DNA from 2 places in the Pseudomonas sp. Pso3 genome. Region 2 is predicted to be linked to the other one. Evidence: predicted binding sites of a transcription regulator. Region 2 holds the regulator's gene; the other holds the start of a gene.

Region 1 (7,409 bases), 1.1 Mb from region 2:
CGCTGGATGACGGCGAGTTGGGGCACGCGGCGACGCAACTGGCGCAGCGCGCTCAGGCTGTCGAGCTCGGGAGAGGGCGGGGCGAGGATGGCGAGGTCCCAGGACTGGGACAGCAGTTCGTCGAGACCTGCAGGGTCGGCCAGGCGCTGGGCCCGCGTCGCCCGTCCGGCATTGCGGAACAGACTGACCAGGCGTTCCGCCTCGTTCTGCGATGCTTCGAGCAGTAACAGGCGGATCGCACTGTGTTCGGCGGCCATGGTCTATTCGCGCCCTGGCGATAACGATGATTTATCGAAGCTACAGAGACTTCCACAGCGAGTCAAAGTCTTCTTCCTGCCGGGCACCACCACCGGCAGGGCCGCCGCTGGGCTTGGCACCGCTCTGTTCCAGCAGGTGATATTCGAAGACGCTGAAGCTGACCGTCATGCTGCGACGCCGGTCGAGCATGCCGCGCTGCTCGTTGCCCTGCTGATTGATCTGCACCTTGCTGCCCTCCTGAAAGGGTAGTCGCGGCGCGATCAGGGTCGGCGCCTGGTCGATGGCCTTGATCTCCGGCAGCAGCAGGGCACGCAGGTACTGACTGTTCTGCTCGGCCTTGCGCAGCAGCTGCAGCCCGCAGGGCCGTGCGGTGGGGGCCAGCAGTTCGACGCCCATGTGGGTTCCGCTGCCGGGCACCTGGCGTACCCAGCGCACCACCGCCGGGCCCCAGTTGTGATCCTCGGGCAGGCGCACGCCGAGCAGTTCGCCGGCCTGCAGCTGCTCGGGGACCTCGCCGCTCCAGCTCAGGCAATAGCCGCCCGGACTGTGGTTGACCACCTGCACCGCATGGATCGGAAAGGCCGGACTGGCCGCCTCGCCGTCGCCGGGCAGGACGTCGTAATGGATTTCTTCCAGGGACTCGGCGCTCCAGTCCAGGGCGTCGGGTGCGCGGGTATCGGCATCGAAGGCCAGCGACCAGACGTCTTCCTTGGGCTTGGGCGCAAAGGCGTCCGGCACGGCCTGCGCCGACAGGCGCAGGGTGTCGGCGAACACCTGCCCCCCCGCGAGCTGGTAATGCAGGGCGCTCATGCCGATGCAGACCTGCACCTGGCCCTGGCCGGGCATGCGCTGGAAGGCGCGGTCCGCTTCCTGGCCCCAGGCGCCGACCAGGTGCTGCAGCAGATCCAGGGACAGGTCGCCGTGCACCGGCAGGCGCGCGCGCGGCCGCTGCTCCGGCGCCAGCGCCAGATAGTCCTCGATGGCCTGCACCAGCTGTTGCGGCGCAAGACCGAGCAGACCGTTGAGATTGGCTTCACGCAACAGCGAACGATAACGCGGCGGCGCGTCGATCTGCGGCGCCACCACCATCAGGGTGCCGTTCTGCTCGGGCCCTTGCAGGCGGATCAGGCTGGCCCAGTCGTCCAGGTGCAGGGTCAGCTGGGCGATATGGCTCTGGCGCAGCTGGTTGCAGCGCGCGGCACCAAACAGCAGGGCGGCGCCATAGGCCTGGGTGATGGTCTGGCTGCCGTCGCCGGGCAGCAGTTCGTCGCGAATCTTCTGGTTGTGCAGGCCGGTGGTCACTGCCAGCCGATAGAGCTGGTGCAGCTCCAGCCAGAGGTTGTCGTGCACCGGGGTATAGAGCTGGGCGGCGCGGATCAGCGGCCCGAGCAGCGCGCGCAGGGCGCGCTGGATGGCGGTGGCCAGCAGGGTGCTGCGTTCGCCGCGCTCGCTTTCCTCGACCACGATCAGCTTGTAGCCGGCGGCCAGCAGGTTCTGCAGGGCCTGGCAGAGATTGGCCACCTTGCGCGAGCGCTCGTCGAGCACGATGGCCTGGTTGAGCACATGACGTTCGAGCTGCTGGCAGACCCGCTGCACGTCCGAGCGCAGGGCTTCGAGCAGGCGCAGGCGCGCTTCCGGCGTCAGGATCAGCCGGTTGAGTTCCAGCAGGCCCTGATAGAGCAGCCGGGCGAATTCGCCCAGCTTGGCCCGTGGCAATTGCTCCAGCCAGCGCTTGAGGCCGGCCGGGGTGGCGTCACAAAACGTCAGGCTGCGCTGATCGGGCGTCGGTACCCGCAACATGAGCTGTGGCCTTTTGCTATCCATTCGCCGCGCACACTCCTGGTTCGATGGGCAATGAACCGCGCATCTAGGCGAGAGGCCCTGGCTCGGAAACGGTGGTCAAGGGGGCCGACGTGGTCGGAACCCCCAGCAGTTGCCCCATGTTGACGGTGGACAACGCGCCGAGTTCAGCGGACCAGTTCACCGCGTCCGTGCCGAACAGCACGATGGCGGTGGAGCCCAGCTTGAAGCGCCCCAGCTCGTCGCCGGTACGCAGGGTGATGGGCGCGCGGGCGGCCTCGTCGTAGGCAAAGCTCTTGAGTTCGCGCTTGGGCGGCGTGACCAGGCCGGCCCAGACCGTCTCGATGCTGGCGACGATCATGGCGCCGACCAGGATGACCGCCATGGGGCCCACGGCGGTATCGAAGATGCAGACCACCCGCTCGTTGCGGGCGAACAGTTCGGGCACGTTCTCGGCGGTGAGCTGGTTGACCGAAAAGATGCGGCCGGGCACATAGACCATCTCCTTCAAGGTGCCGGTGAGCGGCATGTGCACCCGGTGGTAGTCCTTGGGCGACAGGTAGATGGTGGCGAAATGGCCGCCCATGAAGGGCGCGGCGCGCAGGCCGTCGCCGCCGAGCAGCTCCAGCAGGCTGTAGCTGTGGCCCTTGGCCTGGAAGATGCGGCCGTGCTCGATGCGACCGAGCTGGCTGATGGCGCCGTCGCTCGGGCTCACCACCACGCCGGCTTCGGCCGGCAGTGGGCGCGCGCCGGGCTTCAGGGCGCGGGTGAAGAAGGCGTTGAAGTTCTCGTAGGCGGTGGGGTCTTCCACCTGGGCCTGGCGCATGTCGACGTCATAGTGACGGACGAACCAGCGGGTCAGCAGATTCTTGAACCAGGGCGCCCGGCACTCGGCGAAGCCGCCGATCACCCGCGACAGCAGATGGTGCGGCAGCAGGTGCTGGGCGAGGATGAACAGTCGGTCTTGCAGTTTCATGGGAGGTCCTTGGCAGTCATTCGATGGGGGTGTCGGGGTGGTTGCCCCATTCGCCCCAGGAGCCGGCATAGGCTTTGACCCGCGGATAGCCCAGGGCCTTGGCCGCGAGGTAGGTGAAGCCGGATCGGTGATGGGTCTGGCAGTGGGTGATGATTTCCTTGTCGCGGGTGATGCCAAGGCGTTCGAGTTCGGCGCCCAGGTCCTCGCGGATGCGCAGTTGGCGCTCGCGATCCATGCCGGCGGTCCACTCGAAGTTGATCGCCCCGGGAATGTGGCCACCACGGGCGGTCAGCACCTTTTCGCCGCGGTATTCGTCGGCGCCGCGGGCATCCCAGATGGCCAGGTCCTCGGCGCCCAGCCGGCTCTGCAGATAGGCGCGGCTGGCGGTGGGTTCCTCGTGCAGGGTCAGGGCGACCGGTGCCCCGGCCGGCGCGGGCACCGAGGTGCTCAGCGGCAGGCCGGCGGCGATCCAGCCCTGGCGGCCGCCGTTGAGGTAGTGATAGTGGCCGTGCCCGATGACATCGAGCAGCCAGATGAAGCGTCCGGCCCAACCGCCGCCTTCGTCGTCATAGACCACGTAGACGGCTTCGTCGCGCTGGCCCAGTTCGCCGAACAGCTGCTCCAGGTCCGCCTGGGCCGGCAGCAGGCCGGGCGCCGGCTTGCTGCCCAGCTGGGTGCGGGCGGGCGCGACATGGCGCGCGCCGGGCAGATGGCCCTCGGCATAGTGGGCGGCGCTGCAGAGATCCACCAGGATGAGTTCGGGCGCATCCAGGCGCGCCGCGAGATCGGCCGGTTCGATCACCAGGGGCAGGGCGGAAAAGGGCATCGCGGATTTCCCGTCGGTCCGTAGCAAAGGTGAAGTGTACCGAGGTTGACCGGCCAGCGTCAGGTCGGTCGTACCCGCGGACGATTGGCAAAGGTGCCGATGGCGCGCTCGATGCAGGTGAAGGTCTTGTCCAGCGCCGCGGTCCGACGGGGATCCGCCGGCTGCAGTTCGCTGTCCAGGATCGCCAGCAGCACCACCCGTTCGCCAAAGCCTAGACTGCGCAGCCAGAGCCGTTCGTTGCTGAACAGCCGGCGCAGATCGGCGGGCAGGTGCGGCGCGAAACGCGCTCGGTTGCCGTCATCGATGCGCAACTGGCCGGGGCTGCCGAACAGCTTGGCCAGCAGCGGATGGCTGGCGATGTCCAGTTGCAGGCCGGGGGCGTCGTCCAGGCCATGGTGCAGCTGGACATTGCCCTTCTGGCCGTTGCGATCCGGAGCCAGCAGCAGCAGCCGCGGCAGGCCGCAGGCCACCAGCGCCTGGCGGGCGCAATCGAACAGCTGGGGCAGGGTGGCGAAGGCGCTGGGCGTGTGCAGCAACTGCTCGCAGAGTCCGCGCCAGCGCTGCGCCTGACTCTCGCTGGCGACCTGCACCCGGGGCACCGGCTTGAGGCGCCGTTCGCCCGGCGGCCAGACCAGGCCTTCGGCCGGGTGCCAGAGGCCGGGTCGGGCATGGCGCTGGGCGTCCTGCACCGCCAGTTCGTGGCTGCGACTCTGCACCCGTGCCAGTGGCAGTTGCAGGTAGAGGGCGCTGAAGCGCTGCCAGCGCAGGGTGTGGGGACCGTCCCAGGCATGGTGGCTGGCCAGCGCCAGGCCGTTGGCCAGGAGGATGGTGTTGCCGGGATGGGTCAGCCAGCGCCGTAGCGTGGGGTCGTCGTCGAGGCGCTGCTGCTGTTCGAGAGGATCGTCGCCATGGGCGATGTGCAACGCCCTGACCAGTTGCCGGCGATCCTGGTCCAGCAGCCGATAGCCTTCGACGATCCACTCGGGCAGCTGCCAGTGACGGGCCAGCGCCTGGCACAGGCGGATCGCCGGCACGCCGAGCAGCTCGCGCTCGACCTTTATCGCCGGTTCGCCTTCGCCCAGCACCCGCCGCTCCCATTCCTCGAAGAGTTCCGGATAGCGGGTCGCCAGCGGCCAGAGCGGCGCCAGAAAGAGCAGGGCGGCCAGGCGGATGTCCGGCCACAGTCGCGCCAGGGGCACGCCGAACAGGCCCAGCCCTAGGGTCATGGCGTGCTGGCTGACCAGGCACAGCTGCCGCAGCGGACGCGGCAGGCGTTCCTCGGCCAGGGTCGGCTGGCGGGCGATCAGGTATTCCGCCGGGCCGAGTCCGACGCGGCCGAGCACGGCTTCCAGACTGGCGGCCGGATCGCCGAGGCTGGCATGGCCGCGATTGGCCTCGCGCAGCAGGGCCAGCGCCAGGGGGGGTGACTCGCAGAGCCGTTCGGCGATCTCATGCAACGCCAGACGGCCATCGGCCAGGGCGCGGCGCAGACGCTCCGCGGTGGCGGTGGCCACCGGCAGGCGCACGCCTTCCAGGTGTTTGACCCAGTCTTCGACGGTGTTCGGGCGGCTGGACATACGACGGTCGCCTTGAAATTTGATGAAAGGCCTTCAGTCCGGGGCGCCGGGTCCGATAAAGGGGGCGTGAGGGTGATTCCCCGGCTCAATTTTCCTTAGCACACAGTATTCCCAACCATGGCAAAAATCATCGGCATCATCGTGATATTCGCGGCTGTCCTCGGCGGCTACATCCTCGCGCATGGCAAGATCGCTGCGATCATCCAGCCACTCGAGGTCCTGATCATCGGCGGTGCCGCCCTGGGGGCCTTCCTGCAGGCCAACCCGGGCAGCACCTTCATGCAGGTGTTCAAGAAGTCGCTGAAGATGTTTGGCAATCGCTTCACCCACGCCTTCTACCTGGACGTGCTGAAGCTGCTCTACGAGATCCTCAACAAGAGCCGGCGCGAGGGCATGATGTCCATCGAGGCGGACGTCGAGGACCCCAAGGCCAGTCCGATCTTCAGCAAGTACCCGAACATCCTCAAGGATGAGCGGATGACCGCCTACGTCGCCGACTACCTGCGATTGATGTCCTCCGGCAACATGGCCCCCCACGAGCTGGAAGGCCTGTTCGACATGGAACTGGCCGGCATCAAGGAAGAGCTGGAGCATCCGTCCCACGCGGTATCGCGGGTCGCTGACGGCCTGCCCGGCTTCGGCATCGTCGCCGCGGTACTGGGCATCGTGATCACCATGGGCATGCTCGGCGAGGGCGACCAGGCGGCCATCGGTGGCCATGTGGGTGCGGCCCTGGTGGGGACCTTCCTCGGTATTCTCGCGGCCTACGGCTTCTTCGGACCGCTGGCGACCTGCCTGGAGCACGACGCCAAGGAAGAACTCAATGTGCTGGAGGCCATCAAGGCCTGCCTGGTCGCCGCTGCCAGCGGCATGCCGCCCACCGTCGCCGTGGAATTCGGTCGCAAGGTGCTGTTCCCGGCGCACCGGCCATCCTTCAGTGAACTCGAGCAGGCGATGCGGGGCAGCTGATGGACAACAACCAGCCGATCATCGTCAAGCGCGTCAAGAAGAGCGCCGCCGGCCACCACGGCGGCGCCTGGAAGATCGCCTTCGCCGACTTCGCCACCGCCATGATGGCGTTCTTCCTGGTGCTCTGGCTGATGTCCTCGGCCACCCCGGAACAGAAGAAGGCCATCGCCGGCTACTTCCAGGATCCGATCGGCTTCACCGAAAGCGCCAGCCCCTATGTCATCGACCTGGGCGGCACGCCGACGCCGGCGCCCGACCGCACCCTGAATCCCGAGATCCAGGCCCAGCCGGATTCGACCCAGAACAAGGTCAACCCGGACATGGAGGAGCGCGCCGACCCCAACGATTCCAACCGGGTGCAGCCCGATCCGACCCAGTCGCCGGACAGTTCGCCGGATCGCCAGCCGAATGCGGCGGCGCAGAAGGATCAGAACCAGCAGGCCCAGAAGATGGATGCCAGCCAGGCGGAAAAGATCGCCGAGCAGGTCGACAAGGAGCGCCTGGAGCTGTTGCTGCAGGAGCTGCAGAACAAGATCGAGCAGAATCCGGAACTGCAGAAGTTCAAGGACCAGATCCTGCTGGAAATCACCCAGGACGGCCTGCGCATCCAGATCGTCGATGCCGAGAACCGGCCGATGTTCGACTCCGGCAGTCCGCGGCTGAAGTCCTATTTCGAGGACATCCTGCTGGCCATGGCCGACACCATTCGCCAAGTGCCGAACAAGATCAGCATCAGCGGCCATACCGATGCGGCGCGCTACAACGGCAAGGGTGACTTCAGCAACTGGGAGCTGTCCGCCGGTCGCGCCAACGCCGCACGCCGGGCGCTGATCGCCGGTGGCTATCCGGAAGAGCAGGTGGCGCGGATCGTCGGCTATGCCTCCTCGGCCCCCTTCGATCGCGAGCATCCGCTCAATCCGGTCAACCGCCGCATCGACATCATCGTGCTGACCAAGAAGGCCCAGCAGGCCATCGAGGGACGCGCCGGCGGCAACCAGGCACC
Region 2 (7,409 bases):
GCGATGCCGCTGCCCAGTTGCGAGGGATCGGCGAGATTCTGCATGACGTGGATCAGGCCCATCACCGCGCCGATGATGCCCACCGTGGGCGCATAGCCGCCCATGGCCTCATAGACCTTGGCGGCGGCGATGTCGCGGTCTTCCTGGCCGTAGAGGTCCACCTCGAGGATGCTGCGCAGGGCTTCGGGCTCGGTGCCATCCACCAGCAACTGCAGGCCCTTGGCGGCATAGGGATCGGCTTCACGTGTGACCAGAGGCTCGAGCCCCAACAGCCCTTCCTTGCGCGCCACGTTGCTCCAGTTGACCACCTTGCGGATACCGCCGGTGAGGTCCAGCCGCGGCGGCATGAATACCCAGGCCAGCATGGTCAGGGCGCGCCGCAGCACCGGCAGGCGAGTCTGCAGCAGGACGGCACCCAGGGTACCGCCCACCACGATCAATGCCGCCGGGCCATTGGCCAGGGCGGTAAAGGAGCCGCCCTCCAGCAGGTTGCCGCCCATGATGGCGGTAAAGGCCAGCAGGATGCCGATGAGACTGAGCACGTCCACGCTCAATGCCCTTCTGGCCGGAGAACGCCTGCCGTCACGAACAGGCCTCGGTCAGGTGTCTGCCGATGTCGTCCAGGCCATAGATGGCGTCGGCCAGATTGGCCTTGGCGATGGCCATGGGCATGCCGTAGATGACGCAACTGGCTTCGTCCTGGGCCCACACCTGGCTGCCGACCTGCTTGAGCATCCGGGCGCCTTCGCGGCCGTCGGCGCCCATGCCGGTCAGGACCACCGCCAGCACCTTGTCGGCATAGGCCTTGGCCGCGGAGCCAAAGGTCACGTCGACGCAGGGCTTGTAGTTGAGGCGTTCGTCACCGGGCAGGATCTTCACCATGCCGCGGCCATCCACCATCATCTGCTTGCCACCCGGTGCCAGCAGGGCCAGGCCCGGACGCAACTGGTCACCGTCCTCGGCTTCCTTGACGCTGATGCGGCAGAGTTTGTCCAGGCGCTCGGCGAAGGCCTTGGTGAAGGCGGCAGGCATGTGCTGGATCAGCACCAGAGGCGCCGGGAAGTTGGCTGGCAGCTGGGTGAGCACCCGCTGCAGAGCCACTGGCCCGCCAGTGGAAGTGCCGATGGCTACCAGGCGATAGTGCTTGCGCTTGGGCGGCGGCGAAGCCGGGGCGGCGGGTGCATGACCCGCTGCAGCGCCGCTAGGCGCAGCCGGACGCGCTGCCGGGCGAGCCGTGGCCGGCGCCGCGGCGGCGCTTGCGGGCGCTGCCGGCGCGACGCTGGGCGCTACGGCGAAGCGCCGATTGGACCGGGCGATATGATGGATCTTCTCGCACAGCAGCTTCTGCACGCTGGCCGGATTGCGCGAGATGTCCTCGAAATTCTTGGGCAGGTAGTCGACCGCGCCGGCATCCAGGGCGTCCAGGGTGACCCGGGCGCCTTCATGGGTGAGCGAGGAGAACATCAGCACCGGGGTCGGGCACTTCTGCATGATGTGGCGGACCGCGGTGATGCCGTCCATCATCGGCATCTCGTAGTCCATGGTGATGACATCGGGTCGCAGCGCCAGGGCCTGGTCGACCCCTTCGCGCCCGTTGCTGGCCGTGCCCACCACCGAGATGTTGGGATCGGCCGCCAGGATCTCCTTGAGCCGACGCCGGAAGAAGCCGGAATCGTCCACCACCAGTACTTTTACCGGCATACGTTGAAACTCCTAACCTTGGGCGGCGCAGGCCACCCGATGGCGCCGGGCACGGGCCCGACGCCGCTCGTACCCGACCGACTCAGAGCCCGCGACGGGCGTAGCGCTTGAGCATGCTGGGCACATCGAGGATGAGCGCGATGCGGCCGTCGCCGGTGATGGTCGCCCCGGACATGCCGGGCGTTCCCTGCAGCATCTTGCCCAGGGGCTTGATGACCACCTCTTCCTGGCCCACCAGCTGATCGACCACGAAGCCGATGCGCTGGGTGCCCACCGAGAGGATCACCACATGCCCCTCCCCCTGCTCCACATGGGCCGCATTGGGCACCAGCCAGCGCTTGAGGTAGAACAGCGGCAGCGCCTTGTCGCGCACCACCACCACTTCCTGGCCATCCACCACGTTGGTGCGGGACAGGTCGAGGTGGAAGATCTCGTTGACGTTGACCAGCGGGAAGGCGAAGGCCTGGTTGCCCAGCATCACCATCAGTGTCGGCATGATCGCCAGGGTCAGGGGGACCTTGATGACGATCTTGGAGCCCTGGCCCTTGGTCGAGAAGACGTTCAGCGTGCCGTTGAGCTGGCTGATCTTGGTCTTGACCACGTCCATGCCCACACCGCGACCGGAGATGTCGGAGATCTCGGCCTTGGTGGAGAAACCCGGGGCGAAGATCAGGTTGAAGCACTCGGTCTCGGTCAGGCGATCGGCCGCGTCGCGGTCGAGCAGACCTTTTTCCACGGCCTTGTTGCGCAGCAGATCCGCGTCCATGCCCTTGCCGTCATCGGAGATCGACAGAAGGATATGGTCGCCTTCCTGCTCGGCGGAGAGCACTACGCGACCCGCACGGGACTTGCCGTTCTCTTCACGCTCGGCCGGTCCTTCGATGCCGTGGTCGACCGCGTTGCGCACCAGGTGCACCAGCGGATCGGCCAGGGCCTCGACCAGGTTCTTGTCCAGGTCGGTTTCTTCGCCGACCAGTTCCAGATTGATCTCTTTCTTCAGGCTGCGCGCCAGATCGCGGACCAGGCGCGGGAAGCGACCAAAGACCTTCTTGATCGGCTGCATCCGGGTCTTCATGACCGAGGTCTGCAGATCGGCGGTGACCACGTCGAGGTTGGACACGGCCTTGGCCATGGCTTCGTCGCCGCTGTTCAGGCCCAGGCGTACCAGACGGTTACGCACCAGCACCAGTTCGCCGACCATGTTCATGATCTCGTCCAGCCGCGCGGTGTCGACCCGCACGGTGGTCTCCGCCTCGCTGGTGGGACGCTCGGCAGGCGCGGCGGCTGCCGGCTTGGGCACCGCGGCCTCGGCCACCGGCGCCGGCTTCGGCGCCGGTGCGGGAGCCGCCGGCTGAGGTGCGGCCACCGGTGCCGGCGCAGCGGCCACCGGAGCGGCTACCGCTTCCGCGGCTGCCGCGGGACCACTGAACTTGCCCTTGCCATGCAACTCGTCGAGCAGGGATTCGAATTCGTCGTCGGTGATCTCGTCACCGCTCGCCGCGGTTGCCGGAGCCGCTGCGGCCGGGGCTGCAGCGACGGGTGCCGCGGCTTCGCTGGCGACGAACTTGCCCTTGCCGTGCAATTCGTCGAGCAGGGCCTCGAATTCATCGTCGGTGATGTCTTCGCCACCGGGCGCGGCAGCGGCAGGGGCCGCAGCGGCAACCGGCGCAGCGGCCGGCGCCTCCTGGAACTTGCCCTTGCCATGCAGCTGGTCGAGCAGGGCTTCGAATTCGTCATCGGTGATGTCGTCGCCACCGGCGGCTGCCGGCGTTTCCGCTGCCGCGCTCGGCTCGCTGCCCAGGGCATCGAGCAGATTCTGGAAATCGGCATCGCTCAATTCCGGCTCGGCCGCCGCAGCGGCGACCGGAGTCGGTTCCGCGACCACTGCCGGAGCGGCAGCCACGGGCGCAACCGGAGCCGGCGCCGGCGCACTGCCGGCGGGCTCGGCCAGGCGGGCCAGGGCCGCCAGCAATTCGGGCGAAGCCGGGGTCGGCTCTTCGCGTTCACGGACCTGACCGAACATCTCGTTGACGGAATCCAGTGCTTGCAGCACCACATCCATCAGCTCGGCATCCACGCGGCGTTCGCCCTTGCGCAGGATGTCGAAAACGTTTTCCGCGATATGGCAGCACTCGACCAGGGTATGGAGCTGCAGGAAACCGGCACCGCCCTTTACGGTATGGAAGCCACGGAAAATGGCGTTCAGCAGATCCATGTCATCCGGGCGGCTTTCCAGCTCGACCAATTGTTCGGACAACTGTTCGAGAATCTCGCCGGCCTCTACCAGGAAATCCTGGAGGATCTCTTCATCGGCGTCGAAGCTCATTCCTGCACTCCCCAAGAGGGTCTGGGTCAAAAGCCCAGACTGGATAGAAGATCGTCGACGTCGACCTGAGCGGCCACGACGTCTTCACGCTTATCGGCATGAATCTGCGGACCTTCACCCTTCATCGTCTTTTCTTTTCGATTCTGTTCGATCAGCGCGGTGTGATCGTGACTGAAGCCGGTATAGCGATCGACCTGGCTGGCCATCATCACCAGCTTGACGAGGTCTTTCTCGATCTGCCCGACGAGATTGACCACGCGCTTGATCACCTGACCGGTAAGGTCCTGGTAGTCCTGCGCCAGAAGGATGTCGTTGAGCTTGGCCGACAGTTGCTCGGCGCTGCTCTCGCTGTGACTGAGGAAGGCGTCGACGCGCTTGGCCAGCTCGCGGAATTCGTCCGCGCCCATTTCCCGGCGCATGAACTTCTTCCAGTCGGCATGCACGGCGCGGGCTTCGTCGCCGAAGTTGCCTACCAGCGGGGCGCTCTCCTCCACCAGATCCATGGTCCGGTTGGCGGCGTTCTCGGTCATCTTCACCACGTAGGAGAGACGATCGGTGGCATCGCTGATCTGGGAGACCTCTTCGCCGGCCATGCCGCGCGGATCGATCTCGAAGTTGACGATGGCGTTGTGCAACTCGCGGGTCAGCTTGCCGACTTCCTGGTAGAGACCCCGATCGCGCAACTGGTTGAGTTCATTGATGACGTGCACGGCCTGGGTGAAATCGCCGCTTTCCAGGCATTTCACCAGCTCTTGGGCGTGCTGTTTGAGATTCGACTCGAAGTCGCTGAAGCTGTTGGAGCCAAGCTGATCCATAACGTCCCCGCGGCTTTCTTCAGCCGTTCACCCGCTCGAAGATCTTGTCGATCTTTTCTTTCAGCACCTGGGCGGTGAAAGGCTTGACCACATAGCCGTTCACGCCGGCCTGAGCGGCTTCGATGATCTGCTCGCGCTTGGCTTCGGCGGTCACCATCAGCACTGGCAGGGTCTTCAGGCGCGCATCGGCGCGCACCTGGCGCAGCAGGTCGATGCCGGTCATGCCGGGCATGTTCCAGTCGGTGACGAGAAAATCGAAGTTGCCGCTCTGCAACATCGGCAGCGCGGTGTTGCCGTCGTCCGCTTCGGCGGTATTGGTGAATCCCAGATCGCGCAGCAAATTCTTGATGATGCGTCTCATCGTGGAAAAATCGTCCACGATGAGGATTTTCATGTTCTTGTCCAAGTCGACCTCCGTCCTAATCCGCACACACGCCGCAAGGCGCGTCTAAGCAATCGTAGTAGCCTGAGTACCAGCCGGTTAACGCGAACGCCATTCCGCCAGCCGCGCCCGCAGGCGTGCCGCGCATTGACTGTGAAGTTGGCAGACGCGTGACTCGCTCACGCCCAGCACCTCGCCGATTTCCTTGAGGTTGAGTTCCTCGTCGTAATACAGCGAGAGCACCAGACGTTCACGCTCCGGAAGATTGGCGATGGCGTCGGCCAGGGCCTTGCGGAAGCGCTCGTCCTCCAGACCGCGACCGGGTTCGAGTTCATGCGAACCGCTCTCCTCGAGCCCATGCTCACCACCCTCCATGAGGTCGTCGAAACTGAACAGGCGACTCCCCATGGTGTCGCCAAGGATGCCGTAGTACTCATCCAGACTCAATTTAAGTTCGGCCGCGACTTCGGAATCTTTAGCGTCGCGACCGGTGCGCGCTTCCACCGCGCGAATGGCGTCGGTGACCATGCGCGTGTTGCGATGCACCGAGCGTGGCGCCCAGTCGCCCTTGCGGACCTCGTCGAGCATGGCGCCGCGGATGCGGATGCCGGCGTAGGTCTCGAAGCTGGCGCCCTTGCCGGCGTCATATTTGCGCGAGGCCTCCAGCAGGCCGATCATGCCGGCCTGCATCAGGTCCTCGACCTGCACGCTGGCCGGCAGTCGCGCCAGGAGATGGTAGGCGATGCGTTTCACCAACGGCGCATAGCGGTTGATGAGTTGCTCCTGCTGGGTACGTTCCGAGGTTTTGCTGTACATGCGAAGCCCGCTGGATGCTGTCATGCGTGGGTACCGATGGCTGGTTGCACAAGGCGCTCGACAAAGAACTCGAGATGGCCGCGCGGATTGGCGGGCAACGGCCAGCCATCGACTTTCTGAGCTACCGCACGAAAGGCCAGCGAGGCCTTGGCACGCGGAAAGGCTTCGAACACGGGGCGCTGTTTCTGCACGGCTTTGCGCACCGCCTCGTCGAACGGAATGGCGCCCACATACTGGAGGGCGACATCCAGGAATCTGTCGGTCACCTTGGTCAGCTTAGCAAAGAGATTGCGACCTTCCTGGGGCGTCAGCGCCATGTTCGCCAGGACCCGGAAACGGGTGACGCCATGGTCGCGATTGAGCAGCTTGATCAGGGCGTAGGCATCGGTGATGGAGGTGGGCTCGTCGCACACCACCACCAGGACTTCCTGGGCGGCGCGAACGAAGCTGACCACCTGGTCGCCGATGCCGGCCGCGGTATCGACGATGAGCACGTCGAGGTTTTCGCTGATGTCGCTGAAGGCCTGGATCAGACCGGCGTGCTGGGCCGGCGTCAGATTGACCATCGCCTGGGTGCCCGAGGCCGCCGGGACGATGCGGATGCCGCCCGGGCCGTGCAGCAGCACGTCGCGCAGCTCGCACTCGCCGGAGATGACGTCGGCCAGGGTGCGCTTGGGCGACAGGCCGAGCAGAACGTCGATGTTGGCAAGGCCCAGGTCGGCGTCGAGCAGCATGACGCGCCGCCCGATATCGGCCAGGGCCAAGGCCAGGTTGACCGACACGTTGGTCTTGCCGACACCGCCTTTACCGCCCGTGACCGCTATGACTTGGACGGGATGCATGCTACCCATTGCCTGATACCTTTGATTGAAATCCGTCACACTTTAGACCAAGTGCATTTGGCGTGCCCAGGCATGCGATGCACCACTACCGTTCGTCTGCGCTAACCGGCGCGGCGGGCATTGCTCTGATACAGGCCGGCAAGCATGCCCGCCATGGTTTCTTCGCTCGGTTCCTCGGGGGCCTGCAGGCTCACCGCGCGGCTCACCAGCTGGTGGCTGCGGGCCGGATGCAGGTCGTCCGGGATGCGCGGGCCGTCGGCGATGTAGGCCACCGGCAGGCGCTGGCTGATGGCCAGACCCAGGGCTTCGCCGAGACTGGCGGCTTCGTCCAGCTTGGTCAGCACGCAGCCGCTCAGGCCGCAGCGCCGATAGCTGTGGTAGGCCGCCTTGAGCACCTGGCTCTGGCTGGTGACACCCAATACCAGATAGTTGCGAATTTTCAGCTGGCGGTTGGCCAGGGCTTCGAGCTGCACCTTGAGCGCCGGATCATTGGCGGGCATGCCCGCGGTGTCGATCAGCACCAGGCG

What was found. Region 2 encodes FliA, which starts transcription of late flagellar genes. Its sites were predicted from a motif close to CTAAAGTTTNNNNNNNNNNNGCCGNTAA; they were not measured.
Region 1: a site for FliA is predicted at 5,469-5,496, ahead of motA (flagellar motor stator protein MotA). Genes of this name have one in related genera too.

What each region holds. Positions count from the first base shown of each region.
Region 1 covers NZ_AP043687.1:530,198-537,606, forward strand. Annotated here, with positions in the region: gene ACZ5R1_RS02515 (EAL domain-containing protein) at 1-257, opposite strand, end outside; gene ACZ5R1_RS02520 (molecular chaperone) at 298-2,058, opposite strand; gene asd (archaetidylserine decarboxylase) at 2,126-3,034, opposite strand; gene ACZ5R1_RS02530 (rhodanese-like domain-containing protein) at 3,051-3,860, opposite strand; gene ACZ5R1_RS02535 (HDOD domain-containing protein) at 3,920-5,437, opposite strand; gene motA (flagellar motor stator protein MotA) at 5,555-6,406, shown strand; gene ACZ5R1_RS02545 (flagellar motor protein MotB) at 6,406-7,409, shown strand, end outside.
Region 2 covers NZ_AP043687.1:1,653,406-1,660,814, reverse strand. Annotated here, with positions in the region: gene ACZ5R1_RS07805 (flagellar motor protein) at 1-548, opposite strand, end outside; gene ACZ5R1_RS07800 (protein-glutamate methylesterase/protein-glutamine glutaminase) at 583-1,701, opposite strand; gene ACZ5R1_RS07795 (chemotaxis protein CheA) at 1,784-4,027, opposite strand; gene ACZ5R1_RS07790 (protein phosphatase CheZ) at 4,054-4,842, opposite strand; gene ACZ5R1_RS07785 (chemotaxis response regulator CheY) at 4,862-5,236, opposite strand; gene fliA (RNA polymerase sigma factor FliA) at 5,324-6,064, opposite strand; gene fleN (flagellar synthesis regulator FleN) at 6,061-6,891, opposite strand; gene flhF (flagellar biosynthesis protein FlhF) at 6,984-7,409, opposite strand, start outside.